Regions from separate parts of the Dickeya parazeae Ech586 genome, predicted to be linked through region 3. Evidence: predicted binding sites of a transcription regulator. Region 3 holds the regulator's gene; each other region holds the start of a gene.

Region 1 (10,587 bases), 590 kb from region 3:
GGTAAAGACGGCGACGGCATCAAAATGGCGTGGAAGGCTGGTGCCAAAGAAGAAGGCATGGGCGTAGTACAGTCTTACCGCCCCGGTCTGCCGGAGTATGCCCCTAACTCCCAGATGCTGGCCGCCGCTCGCCAGCCGTACCTGTGGGTAGACAAGACCGGACGCCGCTTCACCGATGAGTCCATCGTTATCATTTGGCCGCACGCCGGTAACGCGCTGGCGAAAGCAGGTGGCGTTATGTACTCCGTCTTCGACGAGGAAACCCGCAAGCACGTAGTCAACGACGGTATCGATGTGCCGATCGGCGAATGGGTTATCGCCAATACCAAACTGGTGAAATTCGACGACGAGTTTGCCAAAGAACTCCAGAAAAACCGCGGTTTTGTCTTCAAAAGCAACAGTATCGACGACCTGGCCAAACAAATGGCCATCGACCCGGCCGTGCTGAAACGCACCATTGAAGACAACAACCGCTATGCCACCCAGAAACGCGACGAGATCTTCAACAAGAGCATGGATTATCTGCGTCCGGTGAAAACTGGCCCGTTCTATGCCGTGAAGATGATGCCAGCAGCGCTCGGTACGCTCGGCGGTGTGAAAATTAACGAGAAAATGGAAGCGGTCAGCCCGAACGGCAGCGCGGTGCCGGGCCTGTACGTGACCGGCAACGATGCCGCCGGTATGTACGGCGACACTTATGATTTGCTGTTGGGCGGCGGGACGTTCGGTTTTGCCCTCAACTCAGGCCGTATGGCGGGTGAAAACGCGCTGGAGTACATGCACTTCTCTGCGAAGTAATCATACGACGTCATGACAAGTGTCCCCCACACCGTGGGGGACACTCATACGCAGCGAAACGTCAGATTCAGGCGCACCTCATCCAATATTCCCATCGGCAACGGCCCGCGTTTTAGCGGCAAAATGGCGTGGTAACACAACCGGGACGGGCCACCCCACACCACCACATCACCGTGCATCAACGTCAGCCGCTGGCAAGGGTCGCTACGTTTCATGCCACCGAACAAAAACACTGCGCTCAACCCTAATGAAACGGACACAATCGGCTGGCGTAAGTCCAGCTCGTCTTTGTCCTGATGCAACGACAGTTTCGCACCAACGGCGTAGCGGTTAATCAGGCAGGCATCGGGCGTAAAGTCGTGATATCCCGCCTCGCGTGCCGCGGCCTGAGACAACTGCAAGAAACAAGCGGGCATAGCAGGCCAAGGCTGACCACTGAGCGGGTCCTGCGCGCTGTAGCGATAGCCGTGCTCGTCGCTCACCCAGCCTAGCGGCCCGCAATTACTCATCGCCACCGACATGGTATGCCCGCCCGGTGTCACCATATGCCGAAACGGCGCTCGTTGCGTCACCGTCTCCAGCGCAGCCAGCAACACATCGGCCTGTGGCCAGGCAAAACCGCGCAACACCACCGCACCGGGTGCCAGCGTTTCATTCCGGCGCTCTGGCGGCTCATCGGCAAACAGTTCAAAATTCATGCGCAAACCTGTTTAAATAACCAGTATAATTGAGTATATCTCTCTTAGCGGAACATTGCCTGCTGGAATACATCGCCAACCATAAGGAGCCACCCTATGACGCCATCGCCCCTCCCGTTCAACGAACCTCAGGCTCTCGCCCATTTGTCCGCCATTGATGCGCACTGGGCACGATTGATAGACGGCGTCGGTCATATCCGCTTTGAAAGCCGACCGACACGGGAACCTTACGAGGCGCTAATCCGGGCGGTATCCAGCCAGCAACTCAGTAACCGTGCCGCCGCCGCGATCATCAGCAAGCTACAGCAACGTTTTGACGTGGGAGACGGCGGCTTTCCATCCGCTGAACAACTGGTGGCGTGCGAACCGGAAGTCTTGCGCCAGTGCGGTTTTTCCGCCCGCAAAATCGACACGGTGAAGGACATTGCACAGGGCGTACTGAGTGGATTGGTACCCGCCAGAACGGCAGCGGAACATCTGGATGACGATACGCTGATTGAACGCCTTTGTACCTTGAAGGGTATCGGCCGCTGGACGGTAGAAATGCTGTTGATCTCCACCCTGGAGCGGATGGATATCATGCCGGTGGACGATCTCGGCATCAAACAGGGGTTTCGTTACCTGTATCGCCTGGAGCAAGACCCAACGCGCAAAGCGATGCTGGAGATGAGTGAGCCTTGTCGCCCCTATCGCACACTGGCAGCCTGGTATCTGTGGCGTATCCCTCATATGCCGGATTACGCCGAATACCGGGCGTCACTGCGTCAGTCGACCGACGGATGAAAACGGACCCGAAGCAAGGAGAAAGCAAACGCTCACTCTTCTGCTTCGGGTGCCGACTAGCGTCCCTGTACCGCTGGGGTTAGCAGACGCTCACGCAACAGGTCGTACAGCCAGTTGTAGGCCATGGTGTACGGCAGGAAAAACAAGAAGAAGCCGATTTCCACCATCAGTGCCTGCCACAACGTAATATTCAGCATCCAGGCTGCCAGCGGCAAACCAAACAGAATAAAACCACCTTCAAAACCCAACGCATGCCCTGCGCGCACCCATACGCCACGTCTCACGCGGCTGACCGGCCACAGGCGATCAAACACGCTGTTGTACACCACGTTCCAGACCATTGCCACGCTGGATAGCATAATGGAGAGCACCCCGACCTGCAGGATGGAGCGCTCCAGTACCCACGCCCCTATCGGCGCGCAAATCAATAACGCCATCACTTCAAAACCCACGGCATGCACTATCCGTTCACGCCAGGATTTTGACGGATGATGTCCTGTTTGCTGAGTATTCTGTTGCATAAATTCCTCCTACTGATAGCGCAGTAGCGCTGATGGATTGCTATTTTCATCGAAATAACCAATAGTGATAAATTAGAATCCATCTAAAAAATCGATAGAGGCAGCGATGCGTTATTCTCCTGAATCACTGCTGGCGTTCATCGCCACGGTGAATACTGGCTCGTTTTCCGCCGCCGCACGCCACCTGCAAAAAAGCCAGTCCACCGTCAGTACGGCGGTGGCGAATCTGGAAGCTGACCTGGGATTGCAGCTGTTCGACAGGGGGGGGCATCAGCCGGTGCTGACGGATGAAGGACGTAAGGTACTCAGTCATGTGAAAGCGATTCTATCCGCCAGCGAAGCGTTGGACGAACTGGCAATCCGGCTGGCGGATAAAGTCGAGCCACGGCTCACCTTCGTGTTATCGGACACCTGGCAGTGCCGTCACTATCACCCAATACTGCAACGCTTTGCCGTGCGGTTTCCCGACGTGGAATTCGAATGTCTGATTGCGGAAGACGAAGACGTGGTGGAACTGCTGCAATCTCAACGCGCCCATGTTGGCGTATTACAAGCGCAGGCACATTACCCTATCGACATTGCGGTATCCCGGTTGCAGGTGAAAACCGAAATGGCGGTCTATGTCGCCCGCACGCATCCGCTGGCGCAGCAGACTCAGGTAACACAGGAACAACTCGCCACGGTACGCCAGTTATGTCTGCATACTTACAGCCAGCGGGAACGCCCACAAACGGAAAGCGCCAGTTGGTCAACGCCGTCGTACCTGATGCTGTTAGAAATGGCGCAACAAGGATTTGGCTGGAGCACGCTGCCGCGCTGGCTGGTAAACGAATACGCGCAGAATCAGTTGGTGGAGCTACCGCTGCCGGGCTGGCCGCGGCAAATTGAAGTGGATATCGCCTGGTCCCGCCCCTCGCCCCCCGGCCCGGCGGGACTGTGGCTCATCGATACCTTGCTCGAACAGCGCGAATAATAAAATCAACATACCGGCAAGGTGATGTGTACCCTTATTTATTCAATGGGTATTTATCACCCAGGCACATTGCACTTAATTAATTTAAATAAATGACTTAATATGGCGCCCGTCATGTCACGATTATCAATATCAACATCCCGTTTCTGTCTGCGATATATTTTCGACGAAAACATGACGAAGATAAAAATAATGTGACTTGTCAGCGTGGTACTCCCCGCCATAAAGCCATAGTATGTGAGGTGGTATCCCTCAATAGGCGCACAACTGGCGCAAGTTAAGGAATATCAACCACGTTTATTGCTTTTGTCGTCGTGCCAAAGACGACGGACACAACAATAAGACCGGCACAAAAGCCTTAGGCGGAAATAAGACCCGATAAATCACTCAATTATGCGGCTGCAAGTGAGAAGAAAATGTCGAATAAACCGTTTTATTACCAAGATCCGTTTCCATTAGCGAAAGATAAAACCGAATACCGTTTGATCAGCAGCGACTTTGTTTCTGTTAGCCAGTTTGAAGGCCAGGATATTCTCAAAGTTGACCCGCAGGGGCTGACCTTGCTGGCACAACAGGCATTCCACGACGCCTCTTTCCTGCTGCGTCCTTCCCACCAGCAGCAGGTCGCCGATATTCTGCACGACCCAGAAGCCAGCGAAAACGACCGTTATGTCGCCCTGCAGTTCCTGCGTAACTCCGAAATCGCCGCCAAAGGCATCCTGCCGACCTGTCAGGATACCGGGACCGCCATTATCGTCGGTAAAAAAGGCCAACGCGTGTGGACCAACGGCAACGACGCCGAAGCACTGTCGCGCGGTGTATACAACACCTTTATCGAAGACAACCTGCGCTACTCCCAGAATGCGGCGCTGGACATGTACAAAGAGGTCAACACCGGCACCAACCTGCCAGCGCAGATAGACCTCTACAGCACCGAAGGGGATGAGTATAAATTCCTGTTCGTCACCAAAGGCGGCGGTTCCGCCAACAAAACCTATCTGTATCAGGAAACCAAAGCGCTGCTGTCACCGGGTAAACTGAAAAACTATCTGGTAGAAAAAATGCGTACGTTGGGTACCGCGGCTTGCCCGCCGTACCACATTGCCTTTGTCATCGGCGGCACTTCAGCAGAAACCAACCTGAAAACCGTGAAACTGGCCTCCACCCGCTACTACGATGAATTACCGACCGAGGGTAATGAACACGGTCAGGCGTTCCGCGATGTAGCGCTGGAGCAGGAACTGCTGGAAGAAGCCCGTAATCTGGGGCTTGGCGCCCAGTTCGGCGGTAAATACTTCGCGCACGATGTGCGGGTGATCCGTCTGCCGCGTCACGGTGCCTCCTGCCCGGTAGGGATGGGCGTGTCCTGCTCGGCGGACCGTAACATCAAAGCCAAGATCAACCGTCAAGGTATCTGGCTGGAACAGTTGGAAACCAACCCCGGCAAATACATTCCGGAACACCTGCGTCAGGCTGGCGAAGGTGAAGTGGTGCGTATCGACCTGAACCGCCCGATGGCAGACATCCTCAAAACGCTGTCGCAATACCCGGTTTCCACTCGCCTGTCGCTGAACGGCACCATCATCGTGGCGCGCGACATTGCGCACGCCAAGCTGAAGGAACTGCTGGATAACGGCGGTGAACTGCCGCAATACGTGAAAGATCACCCGATCTACTACGCAGGCCCAGCCAAGACGCCGGAAGGCTACGCGTCTGGTTCACTCGGCCCAACAACCGCTGGCCGTATGGACTCTTACGTTGATCTGCTGCAATCCCACGGCGGCAGCATGATCATGCTGGCTAAAGGCAACCGCAGCCAGCAGGTCACCGACGCGTGTCATAAACACGGTGGCTTCTATCTCGGCAGCATCGGCGGCCCGGCAGCCATTCTGGCGCAGAACAGCATCAAGAGCCTGGAGTGTGTGGAATACCCGGAACTGGGTATGGAAGCTATCTGGAGAATCGAAGTGGAAGACTTCCCGGCCTTCATTCTGGTGGATGACAAGGGCAACGACTTCTTCCAGGTGATCCAGTCACAGAAATGCACCCGCTGCGGCTGATGACTCGTTAAGCCTGTGCTTCAAACCCCGGCCATGCCGGGGTTTGTTATTTTATCCCCAGCCGTTTTGCCATCCTGTGTAAATTGCCGCTGTCTACCGCCAGCTCGCGGGCACAGGACGACCAGTTACCCTGATGCCGCGCCAGCGTGTCGCTAATCACCTGTCGTTGGTAATGCTCTGTAGCATCCCGCAGGCTGACGCCACGCCACGACGGCGCGGTATTCTCCGCGTTAGCAGGATGAGGCTCATCGGGCAGCACACCATCCAGATTCAAGTGTTCCGGCCGTAAGACAAGATCGCCGCTCGTGCCGCCTGCCCGCGCGACAATCGTCGCCCGATAGATGACATGCTCCAGCTCGCGCACGTTCCCCGGCCATGGATAACGCACCAGCAACTGGGTCGCTTGCGGCGATAATGACAGGCGTTGCAACCCGAGTCTGGCCCGGCTGCGTTCACAGAAAAAACCGGCCAGCAGCGCAATATCCTGACCACGCGCACGCAGCGGCGGCACCGACAGCGGAAACACGCTCAGTCGATGGAACAAGTCGGCGCGGAAAGTCCCCTCCTGCACCGACTGCTTTAAATCCCGGTTGGTCGCCGCCAGCACACGCACATTCACTTTCAGGCTGCTGTCGTCACCCACGCGCTGCAAATCGCCGTATTGCAATACCCGCAGCAGCTTGGCCTGTAAGGTCAACGACAGTTCGCCGATTTCATCCAGAAACAGCGTACCGTTATCCGCCAGCTCAAATTTACCAGTACGATGATGGATCGCGCCGGTAAACGCCCCTTTCACGTGGCCGAACAGTTCGCTTTCCGCCACTGACTCCGGCAGCGCGGCACAATTCAGATACACCAGCGGGCGGTCTGCACGCCGCGATCCCTGATGAATGGCCCGCGCCACCAGTTCCTTGCCAACCCCGGTTTCCCCCATGATCAGCACGTTAAGGTCGCTATCGGCCACAATCGCCACTTCTTTTTTCAGTTGCTGCATGGGCGCAGACAACCCCACCATCTCGTCAGCATTTGCCTCTGCCATCGGCGCGACATCCGGCAGTGGTGCTACGGTCTGGCGCTCCAGTTGTTCCATCAATAACGCATTACTCAGGGCTACCGACGCCATCGCGCCAATCAGCCGTAGCTCTTCATCACTGAAATGATCGAACTGGTGTGGATCCATCCCGTCAATGGTCAATACACCAATCAGCGAATGGTGAGCAAACAGCGGCAGGCCCACGCAGGCGTGCACTTTCAACGCTTCCTGACCGGGGATCAGGCCATCGTAAGGGTCGGGAAGCTGGCTGTCCGCAGGGAACCGCACCACATCACCAGCCCGGGCTATCGCTTCCAGACGCGGGTGCTCGGAGAGCCGAAAACGCCGCCCCAGCACGTCCGGTGCCAGCCCATCGGTTGCCAGCGGGCGCAGCAACTGACTTTCATAACTCAGCAAAGCGGCAGCATCACAGCAGAGTAATTGGCGCAGGCTGTTGAGCAGGCGTTGAAAACGGTCGCGGGTTGAAAGCCCTTGCTGCAACTCAATAGCAATGTGCGCAAAGGCATCTATCGATAGCGTCATGGTGTGTCTTTTTCACAAATGAGTGTCAAAAAGACATTATCCGGTTATTGTCATAATGACAAAGGTTATTTTTAAAATCATTAAAAATCAAAAAGATAAAACATGGCACGGCCTGTGCTATGACATGGCAACGACCTTTACTACGTTCACTGGAGTATGACGATGTCTATTCATGTTAAAAATAACATTCACTGGGTTGGCCAACGGGATTGGGAAGTTCGCGACTTCTACGGCACTGAATACAAAACGCTGAAAGGCAGTAGCTATAACAGCTACCTCATCCGGGAAGAAAAAACGGTGTTGATCGACACCGTTGATCACAAGTTCAGCCGTGATTTTGTCCAGAACCTGATGGCGGAGATCGATCTGGCGCAGATCGACTACATCGTCATCAACCATGCCGAGGAAGATCACGCCGGGGCACTGAGTGAGCTGATGGCCTATATCCCCAATACGCCGATTTACTGCACCCATAACGCCATCGACTCGATTACCGGTCATCACCATCATCCTGAATGGCATTTCCACACCGTCAAAACCGGCGATTCGCTGGATATCGGCAACGGCAAACAATTGGTGTTCATCGAAACACCGATGTTGCACTGGCCAGACAGCATGATGACCTATCTGAGCGGTGATGCGGTCCTGTTCAGTAATGACGCGTTTGGGCAGCACTACTGCGACGAACACCTGTTTAATGATGAAGTCGATCAGGGGGAACTGTTCGAGCAGTGCCAACGCTACTTTGCCAATATCCTGACGCCGTTCAGCCGTCTGGTCACCGCCAAAATCAACGAAGTGCTGGCGTTTAACCTGCCGTTATCGATGATCGCCACCTCCCACGGTGTGGTATGGCGCAATGACCCGGCGCAGATCATTCACCACTATTTGCGCTGGGCCGACAGCTATCAGGAAGATCGCATCACGCTGTTCTACGACACCATGTCCAACAATACCCGCATGATGGCGGATGCCATCGCTCAGGGGATCCATGATGTCGATCCGGGTGTCGCCGTCAAAATCTACAATGTGGCCCGCCATGACAAAAATGAAATTCTGACGCAGGTATTCCGTTCCAAGGGTGTGCTGGTGGGTTCTTCCACCATGAATAACGTGATGATGCCGAAAGTGGCCGCCATGTTAGAAGAGATCACCGGCCTGCGTTTTCAGAACAAGAAAGCCTCTGCCTTTGGTAGCTACGGCTGGAACGGCGGCGCGGTTGATCGTATCCAGACCCGGCTGATGGACGCGGGTTTCGAGACCACGCTGTCGCTGAAAACCAAATGGCGTCCGGATGGGTCTGCGCTGGCAATTTGCCGGGAACATGGTCGTGAAATTGCCCGCCAATGGGCGCTGCATCCGTTAACCGTATCACCGGTCACCACCGATATCAGCCCCACGCCGGTAGCGGCCGACACCGGCATATCAGCAGAGATAACCGCCGCCTCCCCGTGTGCCTGTAGCAGCGCCTCTGAGCCGCAGTATAGCGGGCGCATGCAATGCAGCGTATGCCAGTGGATTTACGACCCGGCTATCGGTGAACCGATGCAGGACGTGACACCGGGCACCCCCTGGTCTGATGTACCGGACACCTTCTTATGCCCCGAATGCAGCTTAGGCAAAGACGTGTTTAACCCCATCAACTAAGGAACGGCCATGTCTGATAAGATCATTTCTGATGAAACCATTTCTTATGAAACCATTGTTGTCGGGGCAGGCTTTGCTGCCCGGCAATTGATTAAAAGCCTGCGTAAGCAGCACGCTCACTGCCCTATTCGCCTGATCACCGCCGACAGCGGCGACGACTACAGCAAGCCGGAGCTCAGCCATGTGTTCAGCCAGCAGCGCCGTGCCGACGACCTGACACGCATGCGTGCCGCGCACTTTGCCGAAGAACAGCGGATTACCCTGCTGGCACATACCGCCGTCACCGCTATTGACGCCAGTCGACGCCACGTCATCTGTGGTGACAGGCAGTATGATTACCACACACTGGTGTTGGCCACTGGCGCCAGCGCTGTGCTCCCACCGATTCTCGGCCATGAATGGATGCTGACGCTCAATAGCCAGCAGGAGTATCGTCAGGCAGAAATTCGCCTGATGCAGGCAACGCGCATTCTGGTAGTCGGCGCAGGGTTGATCGGCAGTGAACTGGCGATGGATATGGCGCAAGCCGGTAAACACGTCATGGTGGCGGATCGGGCATCGCATCTTCTTTCCGGTCTTCTGCCTGTCGAACTCAGCGCCCGCCTGCAAACCACATTGCTGCAACAAGGGGTGGAATTACTACTCGGCACTGAGCTCCAACAGGTGGAAAAAACCGAGGCTGGCCTGCGCGTGACGTTGGTGTCCGGCCGCACACTGGTGGTAGATGAAGTTATCTCCGCCATCGGGCTGCGTGCCAATACCGAGCTGGCCGCAGCGGCAGGCCTGTCGGTAAACCGTGGTATCGTCACCGACAGCCAGTTACGCACCTCTGATCCGCATATTTACGCGTTGGGAGATTGCGCTGAAATTAACGGTAAACTGCTGCCCTTTTTACAACCGATCCAGTTAACCGCCAGCATCGCGGCTAACAGTATTGCCGCGCGCCTCACCACGGAAATCCACCAGCAGCAGCGGCAAGGAGAGCAGCCACTCGCCCTGCCCGCGATGCTGATAAAGGTAAAAACGCCGCTGTTTCCGTTACAACTGGCGGGGGAAACACAAAACCCGGCGCTCACCTGGCACCTCATCGCCGATCATGGCGGCATCGTGGCAAAGGGAATGGTAGAGGAACAGTTGCGGGCCTTTGTTGTCGGCGGCGACCGCATGAAAGAGGCCTTCCCACTGCTACGACAACTGTCATCATGATGGTGTCTCCAGCGACCGCCCGGCGGTCGCCTTGCCATTTCATGCATTTATAATACATATTTCTGGTCACACTACTGCGTGATTAATAGAATGGAAAAAGACGAGAACGTACGAGGTCCCTATGCAAGAACTGATTTGTTATAAACAGATGCCGGTATGGAACAGCAATACACTGCCTGCGGCGTTCCAGGAAAAACACAACACCAAAGAAGACACCTGGGCAAAACTGGAAATACGACAGGGCGAACTGACGTTCGAACTGTTGACGGAACAAGGCGAAGTCACAGAACGCTTTCAGTTTTCACCGCAGCAGCAACCACCTTAT
Region 2 (10,587 bases), 1.4 Mb from region 3:
TGCATCACACAGTCTTTGCGCGCGTTGTAACCCATGGTGCCGATACGCCAGATTTTGCCCTGCAATGGCCCGAACGACGTGCCGATTTCGATGGCGAAATCTTCCAGCAACAGCTTACGCACCTGCTCACCGTGAATACCCGACGGGATCACCACGCCCAGTACGTTACTCATTTTGTTGGCGATGTCGCCGTAGGGCTGCAACCCCATGCCTTCAATACCAGCCAGCAGCGCCTTACCGTGCAGCTGGTGACGGGCGATACAGGTATCCAGCCCCTCTTCCAGGATAATGCGGGCGCACTCACGGGCGGCGAATAGCATGCTGGTGGCTTCGGTGTGGTGGTTCAACCGCTCCGGCCCCCAGTAATCCATGATCATGCCGAGGTCGAAATAGTTGGAGTAAATCATCTCGTCGTCACCGTCCTGATGGTCGGTGGTGCGGATCCCCTGCTCTACGCATTTACGCTGGCGGATCACCGCTTCCATACGTGAGCTAAGCGTCACCGGCGAGCTGCCGGACGGGCCACCCAGGCACTTCTGCAACCCGGCAGAGACCGCATCCAGCCCCCAGGCATCGGCTTCCAACGGGTTACCGCCGAACGAGGCGGTGGCATCGGAGTAAAACAGAACATCATGGCGACGGCAGATCTCCCCGAGCTCCGCCAGCGGTTGCAGCATCGTCGTGGAGGTATCGCCTTGTACGGTGAGCAGCAGGCGGGGTTTTACCCGCTTGATGGCGTCTTCTATTTGATCGGGTGTGAATACTTCGCCCCACGGCACCTCGATGGTGTGAACATCGGCGCGGCAGCGGCGGGCAATCTCGCACAGCAAGTGGCCGAAACGGCCAAACACCGGCACCAGCACCCGGTCGCCGGGGCGGATCGCCGAGACCAGAATGGCCTCAATGCCGGCGCGGGAAGTGCCGTCCACCAGCATGGTCCAGCGGTTGTCGGTACGGAACAGTTGGCGGTACAGCGCCATCACCTGATTCATGTACCCGGTCATCGCCGGGTCATACTGCCCGACCAGTTGGCTGGCCATCGCGCGCAGTACACGCGGGTCGGCATTGATCGGGCCGGGCCCCATGAGCAAACGATGGGGCGGATTGATCTGCGCAAACAGGTCGTTAGGCATGTGATGAACTCCTGATGTCCTTGATAACATGAAAATCGTAATAGCCGATACCGCTCACGGCGCTACAGCCGTACCGAGGCGATAAACTGTTTCAGTTCGGCGGTCTGTGGGTTGGCAAACAGCGCATCGCCGCTCCCTTGTTCCCACACGGTGCCCTGATGCATAAACACCACCCGATCGCCCACTTCGCGGGCAAAATTCATCTCGTGGGTGACCAGAATCAGCGTCATGCCTTCAGCCGCCAGTTGCTCCAGCACCTTCAGCACTTCACCCACCAGCTCCGGGTCCAGCGCGGACGTAATTTCATCGCACAACAGCACTTTGGGGTTCATCGCCAACGCACGGGCGATCGCCACACGCTGCTGTTGGCCGCCGGACAAATTCGACGGGTAGTAATCGATACGTTCACCCAGCCCGACTTTCTCCAGCATCCTCACCCCCAGCTCCCGGCACTCGGCGGCGCTTTTCCCCAGCACCAGTTTGGGTGCCAGCATCACGTTTTCCAACGCGGTCATATGCGGGAACAGGTTGAAGTTCTGGAAAATCATGCCGATAGAGCGGCTGATCTCCCGCGCTTGCGAGTCACGGTCGGTGACGGTCATTCCGCCCAGTTTGATACTGCCGTCCTGATAGCCTTCCAGCCCGTTGATACAACGCAGCAGGGTGCTTTTGCCGGAACCGCTGCGGCCGATGATGGAGATAACTTCGCCCGCATCAATATCCAGATCCACCCCTTTCAGCACGTGGTTCTGGCCGTAATATTTATGAACCTGATTAATGGTGATGAGCGGCATTGAATTTCTTCTCCAGATAACGGCTGTAGTACGACAACGGATAACACAGCAGGAAATAACCCAGCGCCACCAGCCCGAACACCTTAAACGGCTGATACGTGACGTTGTTGAGCATGGTGCCGGCTTTCGTCAGGTCAACAAAACCAATAATTGACGCCAGTGCGGTGCCTTTAATCACCTGTACCGAAAACCCCACCGTCGGCGCAATGGCGATACGCATCGCCTGAGGCGCGATCACCCGGGTCAACGTCTGTGTGAAGGTCAACCCCAGACAACGACAGGCTTCCCACTGCCCTTTCGGCAACGCCTGTACGCTGCCGTGCCAGATATCCAGCAAGAACGCGCTGGTAAACAGCGTCAGCGCCAGTGAAGCCGCCGTCCACGGGCTCACATCGATACCAAACAACCCCAGCCCGAAAAACGCCAGAAACAGTTGCATCAGCAGCGGCGTGCCCTGAAACACATCGGCGTACAGCCGGGTCAGGCGCATCGGCCAGCGGCGTTTCGTCAGGCGCAGTAATAACAACGGTAACGTCACCACCGCGCCGCCAAAAAAGGCCACCAGCGACAGCAACACCGTCCAGCGCCCGGCCAGCAGCAGGTTGCGCACAATATCCCAGTCAGTAAATGTCATCATCAGCGCGCTGTCCCCAGAAAACGTCGCCCGACCAGCAACAGCAGCTGACGCATCAGCATCGACAGCACCAGATAGCAGAGCGTGGTCACCAGATACACCTCAAAACTGAGGAACGTCCGTGACTGAATTAAGTTGGCGGCAAAGGTCAGCTCTTCATACGACACCTGCGATACCACGGAGGAACCGAGCATCACGATGATGCACTGACTGACCAGCGCCGGATAAATCCGTTGCAGCGCGGGCGGCAAAATCACCCGCGTAAAGGTCTGGGTACGTGATAATCCCAGCACCCTTGCTGCTTCCCACTGGCCCTTCGGTGTCACCTGGATGCCTGCACGAATAATCTCCGTGCTGTACGCGCCCAGGTTCACCAACATCGCCAGTAGGGCGGCCTGACCGGCGGTGAGTTTGAGCCCCAACCCCGGCAGACCGAACACGATGAAAAACAGTTGCACCACAAACGGCGTGTTGCGGATCGCTTCGACGTACAGGCCCCACAGGCGGCTGACGAAGGTTGGCTTACCGCTGCGTAATGCCGCACCGCAAATACCGATGGCAATCCCGCCCAGTGTTGCCATCACCGTCAATTGCACAGTGACCCATAAACCGGCCAGTAACTCCGGCCAGTATGGCCACAGCGCCGCGAAATGAAGCTGATAAGTCATGGCGTATCCTTAGGCACCCAGATTGGCTGGCAGCGGCGCTTTCAGCCATTTTTCGGACAGGCCGTTAAGCGTGTTGTCCTTGAGCGCTTTTTCAATCAGTTCGTTGACTTTCGCTTTCAGCGCAGGCTCGTCCTTTTTCAGACCGATATAGCAAGGCGAGTCTTTCAACATGAATTTGGCGACCGGCGCTTTCTCCGGGTTCTTCTCGGCAATCGCCGCCACTACCAGGTTACCGGTAGCGATATACTGCACCTGACCGGACATATAAGCCGACAGCGTGGTGTTGTTGTCTTCGTAGCGCTTGATATCAGCGGTTTTAGGCGCGATATCGGTCAGCACCATGTCTTCCACCGCGCCACGGGTTACGCCCACGGTTTTGCCTTGTAAGGCATCCGGCGAGGTGACCGTCGTGTCTTTCGGGCCGAACACGCCCAGGAAGAACGGTGCGTAAGCGCTGCTAAAGTCGATCACTTTTTCACGTTCCGCATTTTTACCCAGGCTGGAAATCACCAGATCCACCTTGTCGGTTTGCAAATACGGCACACGGTTGGCACTGCTCACCGGCACCAGCTGCAACTTTAGTTTCATCTCACTGGCCAGATAACGGGCCATGTCGATGTCGTAACCCTGCGGCTGCAAATCGGTACCGACCGAGCCAAACGGCGGGAAATCCTGCGGCACCGCGACACGCAATACGCCGCGCTTCTGGATATCCTGCAGTTGATCCGCCATCGCTTGTCCAGCCTGAACCATCAACAGCGCTGCACCAACTACTGCCAAAACACGTTTTCCGATCTTCATTGCTGTGCCCCCGGTTAAGTTAATTTGAAACCAAAGATTCTTCAATAAAAATATTGAAACCTTTGTTGCAGATTAAAAAGCAAAATGCATGCCAGATAATCAACCGGCATGACACGGCGACACGAAGAGAGCAGCACAGGCAGACTCAGGGAATAACGGCAAGTTTCATCGTCAGGAAACGCGCCCGGCTTTCAACCTGCAGCGCACAATGACAGGGCATTAAAACGGGAATGGATTGCACCAAAATAGAACATTTGCACCAGTGGAGCGCGCAACTACCGCTGTTCCAGCTCGTCGAGTTGCAGGTAAAGATCGGCAATATCGTGGATACGTTGACGCCCTTCCGCCAGCATATGGTGCAGCAACGCGTTACTGATAAGGTTGACCAGACTCATGGCCCCGGCATAGCTGTCAAACGCCGACACGCTATCCAGCGGTGCGCTCAGCACCCAGGACGCCAGCGGCGGCAACGCGTGGACTTGCGGCTCACACAGCAGCAACACCGGAACCTGCCGGGCATGCAATTGTTGCAGCAAGGGCTGAATCAGGCGTGGACGGCGGCGGAACGCCACCACAATCACCACATCCCGCTCATCGAGGTCCGCCAGTTCTTCCGCCAGCGTCTGGCCAGGCTGCGCCAGCAACGGTACCTGCGGGCGGATTTGCAACAGTTGCTGACGCAGGTGTAATGCCACCGGGTAGCTGTTGCGCAGCCCAAGAATGCAGACACGCTGTGCCTGCTGCAACGCGGCGATGACCGCGCCAAACTGCTGCGGGTCTATCTGGTTGACCCATTGCGTCAGGTTAGCCATCTCCTGCTTGTAATGGCGCGCCAGCAACGTATTGCCCTGCACCGCGTCCCGGTTATCGGTCAACGGCATCCCGCTCTGGCGCAGGGTGCGCAGCTCGTCACGCATCTCGCGGTAACTGGGATAGCCGAGGCGGCGGAACAGACGACTGACCGTGGCCTTGGAAACGCCGCTCAGCCGCGCCAGTTCAGCGCTGTTATAGCTGATGAGGTCATCCAGATGGTCAAAGATAAACTCCGCCACACGCTGCTCCTGCGGCGACAGTTCGCTGTACTGGCTGCGCAACCGTTCATCAATCTGCTTCATGCCTGCCCTTGTCATTATCTAACATCTAAACGCTATCAGTTTGAGCGCGCCGGGTTTGAACGCATTAAGTTTGAGCGCTGTAAGTTTGAGCGCTGTAACTTTTGTTTCATCTTTTCGACGCTATGATGAACATAGCATACAACCGTCGGTCGGCAGCAAGCAGAAAAGATGGAACGGCTTTTGCTTAGCATCGACCACCCTACTGTCCACCAAGAGCCTTACCCTCATGATGCAAAGTAATATTGCCCCATCGGGCATGGCGGTCACACCGCATCATCTTGCCAGCGCCAGCGCACAACGCGTGTTACGCGCAGGAGGCAATGCCATCGAAGCGATGGTGGCCGCCGCCGCCGCTATTGCCGTGGTGTATCCCCACATGAACAGCGTAGGCGGCGATGGTTTCTGGCTGATAGTGCCACCGCAAGGCCAGCCTATCGCCATTGACGCCAGTGGTGCCGCCGGTTCGCTGGCGACCCGCGCACGCTACGCCGGTGAAAGCCGCATTCCGCACCGTGGCCCCAACGCCGCGCTGACCGTCGCCGGGACGGTAGGCGGCTGGCAGGAAGCGCTGAATTACGCCGCAGAACTGGATCTGGGTGCTCCCCTGCCACTGACACAGTTACTGGACGATGCCATCCACTATGCGCGCCACGGCATCCCGGTTACCCAGTCGCAGGAAGATGCGCTCACCAGTCGCCAGCACGAACTGCGCGATTTCTCCGAATTCTGCCGGGTCTTTATGCCGCAGGGTGCGATCCCCCGTACCGGCAGCCGTTTCACCCAGCCGGATCTGGCCGATACGCTGCAACAACTGGCACAAGATGGGCTGGACAGCTTTTATCGCGGTGCGTTGGCAGCACGCATGACAAAACAGATGGCGGCGCTGGGCATGCCGGTCACGCAGGAGGATCTGGCGAATTACCGCGCCCGCCGTACCGTGCCATTGGTGTTGAAACACAGCCACGGCGAGGTCTTCAACCTCGCGCCGCCAACGCAAGGGCTGGTCTCGCTGGCGATTCTCGGCATTACCGACAGGCTGGGGATGGCCGATCTCAGCGACAGCCAGACCATTCACCGGGTGGTGGAAGCCACCAAACTGGCGTTTGGGCTACGCGATAGCTACATCACCGATCCGAAACTGATCACCCAGGATATTCAGGCCCTGCTGTCCGATAGCCACCTGAAAGCGCTTGCCGATACCGTCAACACCCGCGCCGCCGCGCCCTGGGGCGAGGGCAAAGGGCCGGGCGATACCGTCTGGATGGGTGTGTGCGATCGCCATGGGGTGTCGGTCTCGTTCATTCAGAGTATTTATCACGAATTCGGCAGCGGCATGGTGCTGCCGGGTACTGGCGTGTTGTGGCAAAACCGTGGCGCGTCTTTCAGCCTGGACCCGAACCACTTGCTGGCGCTGGAACCGGGTAAACAACCCTTTCACACGCTGAACCCGGCGGCAGCACGCCTGTCTGACGGGCGCACGATGGTTTATGGTTCGATGGGCGGTGACGGCCAGCCGCAAACACAAGCCGCATTGTTTATTCGTCATGTGATGCAAGGGATGCCGTTGCAACAGGCGATTACGGCGCCACGCTGGTTGCTGGGGCGCACCTGGGGGCAGTCGACCGATACGCTCAAGCTGGAGGATCGGTTCATGCCCGCTACCATTGATGCGTTGCGAACCCTCGGTCACGATGTGGAACTGCTTACCGGATTTAGCGAAACCGTCGGTCACGCGGGAGCCATAGTCCGCCACGTCAACGGCATGCTGGAAGGTGCCAGCGACCCGCGCAGCAACGGCAGCGCAGCCGGTTATTAATCTTTCAACCCGATGAAGGTGCTGATTATGAAAAACAGGGATATCGATCAGGACACGCTGGCCGCGTACCTGCAACAGATGGAAACCCTGATGGGGCTGGACCTGGACGAGGCTCGCCGTCAGGAATTGCACGTCCAGTTCAGCCGCATCGCCGCTATGGCGCAACCGCTGATGGCGTTTACGTTGGATGAGCGTCAGGAAGTGGCGGGGGTCTACCAGCCATGAATCCCGCGCAACTGTCTATTCGCACATTGCAGGCTGAACTGGCGGCAGGTCACCTGTCCGCCACCGACATTGCCCGCGACACCCTGGCGCGCATCGAGCAACATAACCCGGCGGTCAACGCGTACACCGCCGTCACTGCACAGCGTATGCTGACAGAAGCCAACAGCATTGACCTGAAACGCCGCTTAGGCGAGCCGCTGCCCGCACTGGCCGGAGTACCCTATGCGGTGAAGAATCTGTTTGATGTCGCCGGTGAAACCACCCTGGCCGGGGCCAGGTTATTTAGCCAGCGTGCTCCCGCTACTCAGGATGCGTTCGCGGTGCGCCAGCTACAGGCACAAGGTGCGCTGCTGTCCGGCCTGCTGAATATGGACGCCTACGCTTACGGCTTTACAACTGAAAACACGCACTATGGTGCAACCTGCAACCCGCACGATGTGACCCGTATCGCGGGAGGGTCGTCCGGTGGTTCAGCCGCCGCTGTTGCCGCCGGTCTGGTGAATTTCTCGCTGGGCAGTGATACCAACGGTTCGATCCGGGTTCCCGCTTCGTTGTGCGGTATTTTCGGACTAAAGCCGACGTTCGGGCGGTTATCACGTCAGGGAACACAGCCGTTTGTCGGCAGCCTCGATCACATCGGCCCGCTGGCACGCAGCATAGACGATCTGGCGCTGGTCTATGACGTGCTGCAAGGTCGCGATCCGGCCGATCGGTTTCAGGCGGATCAATCGCTGCGATCTACGGTGCCGTCGTTGTCTGAAACTGCCCCGCTACGCAGCCGGGTATTGGGGGGCTACTTCGCGCAATGGTGCGATGAGCAGGCCGCCGCCGCTGTGCGACAAGTAGCAGACGCCTTAAACGCCGACAGCGAGGTGACACTGGATAACGCCGTGCTGGCGCGTACTGCGGCATTTATTCTTTCCGCCAGCGAAGGCGGTAATCAATACCTGCCAGCGCTGCAGGCCACACCGGAGCAATTTGAGCCACTTTCCCGTGAACGGCTGTTGGCTGGCGCGATGATCCCGGCGGCCTGGTATGTACAGGCTCAGCGCTTTCGCGATCATTTCCGCCGTGAAGTGCTGGCGTTATTCAACGACACCGATCTGCTGATTGCGCCAGCGACCCCGTGCCCGGCCACCCCGATCGGTCAGGAAACCATGCGCATCAATCACACCGATTTACCGATCCGCGCCAGCATGGGCATGTTAACCCAGCCCATTTCGTTCGTCGGCCTGCCAGTCGTCACCGTGCCGCTGGTAACCGCCAGCGGGCTGCCGATCGGTGTGCAGTTGATCGCCGCCCCCTGGAGGGAAGACGTGGCGCTACGCGCCGCCTGGCATCTTGAACAACAGGGCATCGCACAGGCGCTGCCCCCTATAACGTTTTACCCACAAGGACTTTCCGCATGACATCCGAGAACACACAGTCTGACATTAATATTCCCGAGGTACTGGCTGAGGTCACCGACGCCTTTTACCGTTACGAAAAGGCGTTGACCGGCAACGATGTTGACGTGCTGGACCAGTTGTTCTGGCATGATGAACGCACAGTGCGTTACGGCGCGTCTGAAAATCTGTACGGCATCGAGCAGATCCGCGAATTTCGTGCCGCACGCCCCTCTGCCGGGTTGGACAGGCAGTTGCAAAACACCGTCATCACCACCTATGGCCGTGATACCGCGGTCGCCAGTACCGAATTTCGTCGTGAAGGCAGCGAGAAAATCGGCCGTCAGATGCAAACCTGGCGGCGTACCGAGCAAGGCTGGCGCATCGTGGCGGCCCATGTGAGTCTGATGGTGTAACCCCAACACATCCATGTCGGATAGCGACGGTACCGGTTACCGGCTATCCGACGTCCCGCCAGAGGTCGGAGCCGGAACACCGCCCCCAGCAAGCCCAGTCGTGACACAGCCTGGCGCTATCACCGACAAAAAAGCCAGACAATGAAACCTACAGGTCACATTGTCTGGCTCATACGGGTAACGCCGTCGGTACGATGAATGCCTTATCGCATCAGCCCTGATAAGGGTGGACCCGATACCAGTGCTCGGCGATATCCTGACGGCGACAGACCCATACCCGCTCATGCTGTTGGATATAATCGAGGAAGCGTTGTAACGCCCGGAATCGTCCCGGTCGCCCCAGCAAACGACAGTGCATACCAATCGACAGCATTTTCGGCGCGTCATCCCCTTCGGCATACAGCACGTCAAAACTGTCCTTCAGGTAGTTGAAAAACTGCTCGCCACTGTTAAAACCCTGTGGTGAGGCAAAGCGCATGTCGTTGGCATCCAGCGTGTAGGGAACGATCAGATGCGGTTTCACCTCGCCGTCGGCGCGCCGCACCGGCAACCAAAACGGCAGGTCATCACCATAATAGTCGCTGTCGTACAGGAAGCCGCCCTGCTCCAGCACCAGCTGTCGGGTATGGGGGCTGTCGCGGCCGGTATACCAACCCAACGGCGGCTGACCGAATAAATCGGTGTGCACGGCGATGGCCTGTTGCAAATGCGCCCGTTCGGTATCGATATCCATATTCTGGTAGTGGATCCAGCGCCAACCGTGGCTGACCACGTCGTAGTCCGCCGCCTTGATAGCCTCGACCACCGCCGGGTTTCGCGCCAGCGCCATCGCCACGCCAAACACCGTCATCGGCAAGCCACGGCGTTGAAACTCCTGATGAATACGCCAAAAACCGGCACGAGAACCGTATTCATAGAGCGAATCCATCGACATATGCCGCGCCGGGTAACTGGCTGCCCCGATAATATCGGACAGAAACTGCTCGGAACCGGCATCGCCGTGCAGCACATGATTTTCGGACCCTTCTTCATAATTCAGAACAAATTGCACCGCGATACGTGCCTGTCCGGGCCAGCGGGCATGCGGCGGTTTTCCGGCATAACCAATCAGATCGCGCGGATAGTCAGGGTCTGTACCCCAGAGCTGAGAAAGTGTCATGGTCTCTTTCCTTTAATGATGACGGCAACGGCGCGCTCATTACTTAGCGCAACGGTGCACATGCGCCGGTTAACGGCTTGTCGAGTGGGTAGTCGAGATCGCCGTGTTTACTGGTGCTCAGTCCCAGTCCAACCAGCGACTCCACCATCTTCACCGCTGCACCGACGCCATCGATCACCGGGATCCCCAACTCCTGCGTCAGCGCCTGTGCCAGATCGGCCATGCCGCCACAGCCCAGCACAATCGCACCGGATCCATCCAGCCGCTTCGCTTGTATACACATTTCCCGCACTTTATGTTGTGCCAGCCCTTGCCCGTCCTCCAGTGCCAGCACCGGCAAATCGATCGCGTGCAGCGCGGCGCAGTGGTGCTCGAAACCGTAACGCTGCAACAGATGACGGGCGATGATAAGCGTGCGCGGCAGCGTGGTGACGATGGAAA
Region 3 (10,587 bases):
CGCACGACAATGAGAGGCTCAAACGCCGCCTCTCCTTGACCACTGGCTTGGTGGCTAAACAGTGGCGCTGCGCGCTACCTTCGGCGTTCGCCTTCGCTGTTCGGGCCGCCCGTGACGCGTTCCCGACGCGGCACGGGCTTTCGCCGCGTCCAGCGGCTCACCCGGCGAAGTCATCCACCTCAGCACTGTTTGGGACGCCAGGAAAACCCGCTTACCGATAATCAAGGTGTTTATCCGCAATCTGACAGGTGCTTGCCTGAAATTATTCGGCTTCTGCCAGTTCGCGTAGATACTGAAAAATCTGCCGGGCTGACTTGGGTGGCTTGTTGGCCGCTTTTTCTTTTTGGGCGTTACGCACCAGCGAGCGTAGTTGCTGGCGGTCGGCCTGCGGGTAAAGCGCAAGGATATCGGGAACCGCACCGTCACCTTCGGCTATCAATCTGTCACGCAATTGCTCCAGTTTGTGGAACAGCGACACCTGCTGGTTATGGCGGTTACGCAGCTTGTCCAGTGCGGTCTGAATCGGTTCCGGGTCGCGGGCGCGCAACATTTTGCCAATCAACTGCAACTGGCGGCGGCGGCCTTCTTTGGTGATGCGCTGCGCCAGCTCAATCGCGGCACGCAGATCGTCATCCAGCGGAATACGTTCCAGCGCGTTTTTACCCAGCTCGACCAATTCGGTACCCAGCGCTTTAAGGGCTTCAGCATCGCGTTTAATCTCGCTTTTGCTGACCCAGATTATCTCTTCGTCTTCATCGTCCTGGCTGGCGTCAGGAATCTCGTCCTGCCAGTCTTCGGGATGTTTGTTCATGGTAGCTCCCCAATAAAAGAGGCTGATCCTATCAGGTTATGGGCTTTGTGCGAAATTGTCCGCCGATCCTGTTAGACTCAATCACAGGTTACCTCATGGTAAAACTGAGGTCAGGTAACGAATAGCAGGCGGACGGCATTCGTTGCATCATAGATTATCTGAATGTTTTCTTACTCATTATGGCAAATCGATGACAATAATCACTCAGGTTGCAGAACAGCGTAAAGTGCTGGAACAGGCGGTATCACAGGCGCTGGAACTGGCCCGTGCCGGTTCTGATGCGGCGGAAGTTGCCGTCACGAAAACAACCGGTATCAGCGTCAGCTCCCGGTATGGTGAAGTTGAAAACGTCGAATTCAACAGCGATGGCGCGCTCGGCATTACCGTTTACTATCAGCAGCGTAAAGGCAGTGCGTCATCCACGGATATGAGTCCGGACGCTATCGCCCGCACAGTGCAGGCGGCGCTGGATATTGCCCGTTATACCTCGGTTGACCCTTTTGCCGGCCCGGCAGACAAAGAGCTACTGGCGTTTGATGCGCCGGACCTGGATTTATTCCACCCTGCTGAACTGGATGCCGATCGCGGTATCGAACTGGCCGCCGCTGCCGAACAGGCGGCGCTGAAAGCCGATAAACGCATCACCAACACCGAAGGCGGCAGCTTCAATAGTCACTACGGTATCAAGGTATTCGGTAACAGCCACGGTATGTTGCAGAGCTACTGCTCCAGTCGTCATTCCATGTCAGTTAGCGTGATTGCCGAGCACAACGGTGATATGGAGCGTGATTACGCCTATACCATCGGTCGTGCGCTGGGCGACTTGCAATCCCCGTCATGGGTTGGGGAAGAGTGCGCGCGCCGTACACTGGCACGTCTGTCACCGCGTAAGCTGGCGACGATGCAGGCTCCGGTGATGTTCGCCGCCGAGGTGGCGACCGGTCTGTTCGGTCATTTAGTCGGCGCTATCAGCGGCGGCAACGTTTACCGGAAATCCACTTTCCTGTTGGATAGCCTGGGCAAACAGATTCTGCCGGAATGGCTGACTATTCGGGAGTTGCCGCATTTGCGCAAAGGGCTGGCCTCCACGCCGTTTGACAGCGAGGGTGTGCGTACCGAACAGCGGGAGATAGTCAAAGACGGCGTGCTGCAAACCTGGTTGCTGACCACCTATGCGGGTCGGAAATTGGGCATGAAGAGCACCGGCCATGCGGGTGGCATTCATAATTGGCACATTGCCGGACGTGGGCTGGATTTTGACGGTATGCTCAAGGAAATGGGGACCGGCCTGCTGGTCACCAGCCTGATGGGGCAAGGGGTCAGCGCGGTAACCGGGGATTATTCCCGCGGTGCTTCCGGTTTCTGGGTAGAAAACGGTGAAATTCAGTACCCGGTGAGTGAAATCACGATTGCCGGTAACCTGAAAGATATGCTGCGTAATATGGTGACCATGGGGGATGATATCGAAACGCGCAGCAACATCCAGTGTGGTTCGGTGTTACTGCCGTCAATGAAGATTGCCGGGGTATAACGCCTGACTTTAGCGATTGGCTGCCCGATATCAGGGCAGCCTTTTTGGCGTTAACGGCCTGATTAGCGGTGATACTCACCTGCTGCTTCTGGCTGGTAGAGCAGTTCCATCACTTCAATGCGCGTTTCTTCGCCGTTAGGCAGCGGCCAGGCGATGCTGTTGCCGACATGCATGCCGAGCAGTGCCGCTCCCAGCGGTGCCATGACCGAAATTTGTTCCCGACTGTCCTTAAGACTGGCCGGATAGACCAGCGTGCGGATATGTTCTTCTGCGGTGAGTAGATCACGGAATCGGACCCTGCTGTTCATGGTGACGACATCAGCGGGCATCTCGACCGGCTGGACGATGTCCGCCCGATCCAGTTCCTCGCTCAGAGCCTGCGCAACCTCTGTATCGGCAAAAGCGGGTTGTTCCAGCAGCGCATCCAGGCGTTCGGCATCCAGCTCGCTAATCGTCAGGTGCGGTTTGTCCATATGTTTCTCCAGTTTTTGCAATAGCAGATAACAACACCCCCGCCGTGAAGGGCAGGGGCATAAGTTGGTATAAGTTAATCCGATGGTATCAGGGATGCAGGGAACTTACCGCATAAAAACGTACCGCATAAACAGGAATCGACTGGGATCACAGATGGCGACTTGCGCCATCCGGGGGCACAGCAGCAGATTAATCTTCGTCAAACCCGGCTTCAAACAGCTGAATGACCGCTGCTAACGCGTGTTCTTCATCTGGTCCAGAGACTTCCACTTCGATATGGCGGCCTTTGGCGGAATCCAGCATCAGCATGGCAATGACGCTACTGGCATCAGCTTCGGTGCCATTTTCGTTGCGTAGCAGCACCTCAGCATCAAAACTTTGCACCAGCTCGAACAGTTTCATGGCCGGGCGCGCGTGCATCCCTAAGCGGTTTTTCACTTCAACGGTTTGCCTGACGGTCATGATTTACGTTTTTCCAGCGTTCGGTGGCGCGACTGCACGTTCTTGCCACGGGAGCGAAAGTAGTCCGCCAGTTGTTCAGCAATGTAGACGGAGCGGTGTTTACCGCCGGTACAACCGATAGCGACGGTAAGATAGCTGCGATTGTTGGTTTCCAGCATTGGCAGCCACAGTTCCAGATAGCTGCGGGTCTGATAAATAAAATTGTGGACTTCGGTGTGCCGGTCCAGAAACGCCGCCACCGGTTTATCCAGACCGGTCATCGGGCGCAATTTGGGATCCCAGTGCGGGTTTGGCAGGAAACGTACGTCAAACACGTAGTCGGCATCAATCGGGATGCCATGTTTGTAGCCGAATGACTCGAAGACCATCGTCAGTTCACGCTCGCGCTTGCCGAGCAGACGGGTGCGCAACATTTCCGCCAGTTCGTGTACCGACATTTCCGACGTATCGATGATAAGGTCGGCACGGGAACGCAGCGGCTCCAGCAGATCATTTTCTTCGTCGATGGCGCTTTCCAACGACAGATTTTTGCTGGAGAGAGGATGCAGACGGCGGGTGTCGCTGTAACGCCGAATCAGCGTGTTGCGATCGGCATCCAGAAACAGCAATTGAGGCGAAAAGCTCTGAGGCAGACGTGTCAGGGCATGCTCCAGTACTTCCGGCGTTTCCGGCAGGTTACGCACGTCAATGCTGACCGCGGCGGAAATGTTCCGTTCCGCCAATGTCTGCGCCAGCTCGGGCAACAACACCACCGGCAGGTTATCTACGCAATAGAAACCCATGTCTTCCAGCGCGCGCAAGGCTACGGATTTTCCCGAGCCTGAACGACCACTGACAATCATCAGCACCATCTGACGACTCCCCCCTGGCAGCGGGATGGTGAATGTCCACCGCCACAGTTAGCTAACTTCGTTTTCCCGGCCAGGCCGGTATCTGTCAGGCTTACACCTGCTGTCATTCATGATTGGATAACGTCCGAAGCCTGCCGTCAGGGCTGGTCGGGCAGATCATCCGCTTCGGTCATGATCTGATAGAGCTCTTCATCGCTTTGGGCAGCGCGCAGGCGCTTACACACGATTTTATCCGCCAGTCGTTTGGCGACAAGCGATAGCGTATGCAAATGGGTTTTACATTGTTCAGTGGGAACCAGCAAGGCAAAAAGCAGATCGACCGGCTGGTTATCGATGGCATCAAAGGCTATCGGTTGTTCCAACTGGATAAAGACGCCGACTGCACCGAGCGTATTGTCGTCTTCCAGCTTGCCGTGCGGAATGGCGATACCATTGCCGATTCCGGTACTGCCCATGCGCTCGCGGGTCAGAATGGCTTCAAACACCATCTGTGGCGGCAAATTGAGCTGTCTGGCGGCCAGTTCACTGATAATTTCCAGTGCGCGCTTTTTGCTCTGACAGTGGACGGCGCTACGCGTGCACTCCTTACGGAGGACGGTGCTAAGTTGCATAACGGGCTCGTTGTTCATGATGCGTTCACTTAACGACACGGTTGCCTTCGGTTACCAGCCTGCCATAAAGCAAGCAGGCTGGTTGCTGTCCCTGCACCTGAAACGGCAACATCAGTGCTGTTTCAGTTTATCCTTATGTTTGTTTAACTGTCTCGCCAGCTTGTCGATCAGTAGATCGATGGCGGCATACATATCATCCGCTTCCGATGTGGCATGCAGCTCACCTCCGTTGACGTGGATCGTGGCATCTGCAATGTGCAGGATCTTCTCCACTTTCAGTACCACGTACACCTGATTGATACGATCAAAGTATTGCTCAAGTTTGGCGAATTTTGAGGTCACGAATTCGCGCATAGCATCCGTGATTTCGACGTGGTGTCCGGTAATGTTAAGCTGCATATCGTCTTCCTTCTCATGTAGGGGTCAAACCAGCTGTTTGCGTTGGTTTGACGGCGGGATAGATAAAGACTCTCGATACTTGGCGACAGTACGGCGGGCCACAATGATTCCCTGTTCGGAAAGCAGGGTGGTCAGCTTGCTGTCGCTCAGCGGTTTAGCGGGATTTTCCGCTGCAATGAGTTTTTTCACCAGCGCACGGATAGCGGTGGACGATGCCTCGCCGCCGCTGTCTGTATTGACGTGGCTGGAAAAGAAATACTTCAGCTCAAAAATACCACGCGGACTGTGCAAAAATTTCTGGGTCGTCACGCGGGAAATGGTGGACTCATGCATATCCACGGCCTGAGCGATATCCGCCAGCACCATGGGTTTCATAAATTCTTCACCGTGTTCGAAGAACGCCTGTTGTTGTTCCACAATGCAACGGGTGACTTTCAACAGGGTATCGTTACGGCTTTCCAGACTCTTGATGAGCCAGCGCGCTTCCTGCAAATGACTGCGAATGAACTGCCCGTCGCTGTCGTTACGCGCACTGTTGCCAAGAGCGGCATACTGTTGGTTGATTTGCAGCCGTGGCACGCTGTCGGTGTTGAGTTCTACCATCCAGTGGCCTTGTACCTTGCGAACCAGGACGTCTGGAATGACATACTCGGATTCGCCTGTATTGATAGACTGCCCAGGGCGCGGATCCAGTGACTGAATCAGCGCCAACGCTTCTTTCAATACGTCTTCTTTGAGGCGGCTGGTACGGATCAGGGTGCGGAAATCATGGTTGGCGAGCAAATCGAGATAGTCGCTGACAATCAACCTGGCTTCGCTCAGACGGGGAACGTCGCTGTTGAACTGCGATAGCTGTACCAGCAGACATTCGCGTAAATCGCGGGCTGCCACGCCGACAGGGTCAAAACGTTGCACGCGTTTGAGCACCGCCTCCACTTCTTCCAGCGTGACCTCTTCATTGCCGATGCTTTCACGGATGTCATCCAGCGATACCGTCAGGTAACCGGTGTTGTCCACCGCATCGACGATGGACGTGGCAATCGCGGCATCGGTATCGGAAAACGGCGTCAACTCCACCTGCCACATCAGGTAATCCTGCAGTGTCTGCGTGGTTTCACCCTGATAGACCGGTAATTCCTCATCACGGTAGTCGGTGCTGGTACCGGAGGGCGTACCGGCGGTGTAGATTTCATCCCAGGCGGCGTCGAGCGGTAACTCGTCGGGCATCTCTTTTTGCTCCAGCGCCTCGCGGGTGTCCAACGCTTCGCTGTCGCTGATTTCCTGGGTTTCTATTTCGTCATGAATATCGGCCTGCTCCAGCAACGGGTTGCTTTCCAGCGCCTGTTGGATTTCCTGCTGGAGTTCAAGCGTGGACAACTGCAGCAGGCGGATGGCCTGCTGTAACTGCGGTGTCATAGCCAGTTGCTGGCTGAGCCTGAGTTGCAAACCTTGCTTCATAACGCGCGTTAACTTCCTTTTGAATTATCAACCTAAAACATGACGTGGTTAGAGTCGGAAGCCTTCGCCCAGATAGACTCGTTTTACCTGCTCATTCGCCAGTATATCCATCGGGGAGCCGTGGGCAATAAGCTGACCCTGACTCACGATATAGGCACGTTCACAGACATCGAGCGTTTCACGCACATTATGGTCGGTAATCAGTACGCCTAACCCACTATCGCGCAAATGCTCAATGATTTTCTTGATGTCGAGAACCGAAATCGGATCTACCCCGGCAAAGGGTTCGTCCAGCAGGATGAATTTGGGGTTGGCAGCCAGCGCCCGGGCGATTTCCACCCGACGGCGTTCACCACCGGACAACGATTGTCCCAGACTATCGCGCAGGTGAACAATATGAAACTCTTCCATCAGTTCGTTGGCGCGATCCTGCTGTTGCTCGCGGGTCAGATCTTTTCTGATCTCCAGTACCGCCATCAGGTTGTCGTAGACGCTCAGTCGCCGGAAAATCGAGGCCTCTTGCGGCAGGTAACCAATACCGCGACGGGCGCGATCGTGCAACGGCAGCAGGCTGATGTCCTCATCGTCTATCACGATACGACCTTCGTCACGTGGGACGATACCGACAACCATATAGAAGGTGGTCGTCTTGCCGGCCCCGTTAGGGCCGAGCAGCCCAACGATTTCGCCGGAATTGACATTCAGGCTGACGTTTTCCACCACTTTGCGGCCTTTATACGCCTTGGCCAGATTTTCGGCGATTAGTGTTGCCATGGGTTAGCGCGTTACTCACTGTTGTTTGGTGGGCTTGCCGGTGTTGCTGCCGGGCTTGGCGCCATTTTGCGCGCCTTTATCCTGCAATTGTGTCGGGACCAGCACGGTAGTGACTCGTTTGCCTTTGTCGCTGAACGCTTCCATCTGCTGTTGCTGTACCAGATAGGTGATGCGGTCGCCCTTGACGTTGCTGTCCAGCTGTTCCAGATAAGCATTGCCGGTTAATGTGACCAGTTGCTTGTCCATTTCATAGCGTATTTTCTGAGCATGGCCTTTGACGGGCTTACCGTTGTCCTGCATTTGGTAGAAGGTCGCCGGATTGCCGTAGCCTTCGATGATTTCATGGCCTTGCTGGCCGTTAGGACGGGTTACGACGACTTTGTCGGCCTGTGCTTTTATCGACCCCTGCGTGACGATAACGTTGCCGGTAAACGTCACCACATTGCCTTGCATGTCCAGTGCCTGCTGGTCGGAGGTAATGTGGATCGGTTGCTCGGTATCTCCGGTCAGTGCCAGTGCCGGAATACTGACGGCAAAAAGCGAGCTGGCGATCAGGATGCTGTGTAACACATTAATTTTTTGGTTGGATTTCATAATAGGATTTTACCTTATCGATCAACTCAGCGGTTTTGCTGCGCAGGTTTCCGCGCATTTTCAGTCCGTTAGAGGTAAAGCTGGCACCGTACAGGGTGACCTCATCATCTGACGTCACGTCCTGCGTAACCAGATTAATCTGCGCATTGTCCGTTTTAATCCGCTTTAACTGCGAATCGTCGGTCAGGCTGGTGACCTCGACATGACCGTACAGATACAACATGCGATCTTTTGTCAGCTTGGCGCGATCTGCGCGCACCGACCAGGTCGCGATAGCTTGTTCATTGAACATGGTCGCTACCGGTTGAGTAAACCAGCTGACTTGTTCGGTGTTGTAGTGCTCGGCTTTTTCGGCTACCAGCCTGTAACTCAGTTTCCCGGTCGGGTCATACACCATCGTCGTGTTTTGCTGCATGGTGTAGGCCGGGTCATTATTTTGTACTTCAGTCGGCCCGCTTCCTTCCCGTCGGGTCGTCAAATTTAACCCGATAAGCACCAGCGCAATCAATGCCAGCAACAACGTCAGCCAGCGTTTCGTTTTACTCATATCGACAGCCCTTTGGCAAAGTCCAGTTTACCCTGTGCCAGCAGAATAAGATCGCAAATCTCTCGTACTGCGCCACGGCCGCCGCCGATACGCGTGACGTAATGCGCTCGGGGTAGCAACAGTGGGTGGGCGTCCGCGACGGCGACGCTGAGCCCCACCTCGGCCATCACCGGCCAGTCGATCAGATCGTCGCCGATATACGCCACCTGGCTGGCAGTGAGCGACAGTGTATCCAACAGCTCGCGGAAGGCCAAAATCTTATCTGATTGTCCCTGATATAAGTGGCGTATTCCCAATGTCTGGCAGCGGTCGATGAGTAACTGCGATGAGCGGCCGGTGATAATCGCCACGTCGATATCCGACGTCAGCAGGCAGCGAATGCCGTAACCGTCGCGGACATGAAAGGTTTTCAGCTCTTCGCCCTGATTTCCCATGTAAATCAGGCCATCAGACAGGACACCGTCGACATCGCAGATTAACAGACGTATATCACGGGCACGCTGCATGACCAGGGTATCGACAGGCCCGTAACAGGTATCGGTTTGCGACCGGGTTTCACTCATTCACTCGTATCCTTGGTTTTTCATTCTCTGCGGCGTGTGTGCGTCAGGTTTATACCACACCTGCGCGCAGCATATCGTGCATGTGGACAATCCCCAGCAGGCGATCGCCCTCTGCGACCAGCAGCGAGGTGATATGGCGGGACTGCATCAGATTCAGGGCATCCACCGCCAGGGTTTGCGGCGTTACCCGAATACCACCACGCGTCATCACATCGGCGATACCCGCGCTGTTAAGGTCGATATTCATATCGAACACCCGGCGCAGGTCACCGTCGGTGAAAATACCTTCGATGCGATCGTCCGGACTGCAAATGACCGTCATCCCCAGATTTTTGCGGGTAATCTCCAGCAGGGCGTCGCGCAGTGAGGCGTCTTGACCGACACGGGGGATCTCGTCGCCAGTGTGCATGATATCGTTGATTCGCAACAGCAGTTTGCGACCGAGTGCGCCGCCGGGGTGCGACAGCGCGAAATCTTCAGCCGTAAAGCCGCGCGCTTTCAATAGCGCCACCGCCAGCGCATCGCCCATCACCAGGGTCGCGGTGGTACTGGAGGTCGGTGCCAGACCCAGCGGGCAGGCCTCCTGGGAGACATGAACGCAAAGATGAATGTCAGCGGCTTTCGCCATGGTGCTTTCCGGGTTACCGGTCATGCAGATCAGGCACACTTGCAGGCGCTTTAACACCGGGATGAGCGCCAGAATCTCATGTGATTCGCCGGAATTGGAAATGGCGATCACAATGTCTTGCGCGGTGATCATACCCAAATCACCGTGGCTGGCTTCGCCGGGGTGGACAAAGAAAGCGGGTGTGCCAGTACTGGCGAAGGTCGCGGCCATCTTGCAACCGATATGACCGGATTTACCCATGCCCATCACCACGACTTTGCCGTGGCAGTAAAACATTTTCTCGCAGGCGCGGGAGAAATTGTCGTCAATGTATTGATCCAACTGCGCGAGGCTGTCGCGCTCGATGGATAAAACCTGCCGACCCGCACTCTGGAAGTCGAAACCCGGTTGTAACTCGAAATGTGACATGTAAAACATCCTGCGTTGCCAATGCTCTGGCTATGAGAACAAGAACAGCACCGAAAGGTATGCGATGAACGCACACAACAGCAATGCGCCAGCACCCTGACCGATGCGCCGTTTCTGGCGGAGACAGAGAACCGTCAGGAGCGCGCTGACACCCAGCATCACCCAGTAATCGCGCGTAAACGCGAGCGGATTGACCGCGCCAGGGGACAAGAGAGCGGGCACGCCCAGCACTATCACGATATTAAAGATATTCGAACCAATCAGGTTACCGAGCGCGATGTCGTCTTCTTTCTTTAGTGTGCCGACGATAGCGGTCGCCAATTCCGGCAGACTGGTGCCGACGGCCAACACGGTGAGCCCAATGGTCAGTTCGCTGATATTAAAGTAATTAGCGATAACTGTGGCGTTATCGATCACAATACGCGCCGACATCGGCAGAATAATCAGGCCGAGTAACAGCCATAACAACGCCACGG

Evidence for each region. Region 3 encodes sigma-54, which starts transcription at its own class of promoters, with help from an activator protein. Its sites were predicted from a motif close to GTTGGCACANNTTTCGCTNT; they were not measured.
Region 1: norV (anaerobic nitric oxide reductase flavorubredoxin) is a predicted target of sigma-54. The motif match lies at 7,511-7,530, and genes of this name have one in related genera.
Region 2: DD586_RS16240 (gamma-glutamyltransferase family protein) is a predicted target of sigma-54. The motif match lies at 5,313-5,332, and genes of this name have one in related genera.

What each region holds. Positions count from the first base shown of each region.
Region 1 covers NC_013592.1:913,002-923,588, reverse strand. Annotated here, with positions in the region: gene DD586_RS04185 (FAD-dependent oxidoreductase) at 1-798, shown strand, start outside; gene alkB (DNA oxidative demethylase AlkB) at 843-1,496, opposite strand; gene DD586_RS04175 (DNA-3-methyladenine glycosylase family protein) at 1,593-2,279, shown strand; gene DD586_RS04170 (multidrug/biocide efflux PACE transporter) at 2,336-2,800, opposite strand; gene DD586_RS04165 (LysR family transcriptional regulator) at 2,907-3,773, shown strand; gene fumA (class I fumarate hydratase FumA) at 4,190-5,833, shown strand; gene norR (nitric oxide reductase transcriptional regulator NorR) at 5,880-7,409, opposite strand; gene norV (anaerobic nitric oxide reductase flavorubredoxin) at 7,572-9,056, shown strand; gene norW (NADH:flavorubredoxin reductase NorW) at 9,066-10,262, shown strand; gene tehB (SAM-dependent methyltransferase TehB) at 10,384-10,587, shown strand, end outside.
Region 2 covers NC_013592.1:3,712,077-3,722,663, forward strand. Annotated here, with positions in the region: gene DD586_RS16210 (pyridoxal-phosphate-dependent aminotransferase family protein) at 1-1,133, opposite strand, end outside; gene DD586_RS16215 (amino acid ABC transporter ATP-binding protein) at 1,196-1,927, opposite strand; gene DD586_RS16220 (amino acid ABC transporter permease) at 1,908-2,561, opposite strand; gene DD586_RS16225 (amino acid ABC transporter permease) at 2,564-3,229, opposite strand; gene DD586_RS16230 (transporter substrate-binding domain-containing protein) at 3,239-4,030, opposite strand; gene DD586_RS16235 (MurR/RpiR family transcriptional regulator) at 4,306-5,145, opposite strand; gene DD586_RS16240 (gamma-glutamyltransferase family protein) at 5,372-6,961, shown strand; gene hpxX (oxalurate catabolism protein HpxX) at 6,989-7,186, shown strand; gene DD586_RS16250 (AtzE family amidohydrolase) at 7,183-8,595, shown strand; gene hpxZ (oxalurate catabolism protein HpxZ) at 8,592-8,987, shown strand; gene puuE (allantoinase PuuE) at 9,199-10,146, opposite strand; gene hpxA (allantoin racemase) at 10,190-10,587, opposite strand, start outside.
Region 3 covers NC_013592.1:323,604-334,190, forward strand. Annotated here, with positions in the region: gene yjgA (ribosome biogenesis factor YjgA) at 263-811, opposite strand; gene pmbA (metalloprotease PmbA) at 1,002-2,342, shown strand; gene rnk (nucleoside diphosphate kinase regulator) at 2,405-2,815, opposite strand; gene npr (PTS phosphocarrier protein NPr) at 3,006-3,278, opposite strand; gene rapZ (RNase adapter RapZ) at 3,275-4,129, opposite strand; gene ptsN (PTS IIA-like nitrogen regulatory protein PtsN) at 4,267-4,758, opposite strand; gene hpf (ribosome hibernation promoting factor) at 4,852-5,139, opposite strand; gene rpoN (RNA polymerase factor sigma-54) at 5,164-6,597, opposite strand; gene lptB (LPS export ABC transporter ATP-binding protein) at 6,646-7,371, opposite strand; gene lptA (lipopolysaccharide ABC transporter substrate-binding protein LptA) at 7,387-7,965, opposite strand; gene lptC (LPS export ABC transporter periplasmic protein LptC) at 7,943-8,512, opposite strand; gene kdsC (3-deoxy-manno-octulosonate-8-phosphatase KdsC) at 8,509-9,075, opposite strand; gene kdsD (arabinose-5-phosphate isomerase KdsD) at 9,125-10,111, opposite strand; gene DD586_RS01510 (calcium/sodium antiporter) at 10,142-10,587, opposite strand, start outside.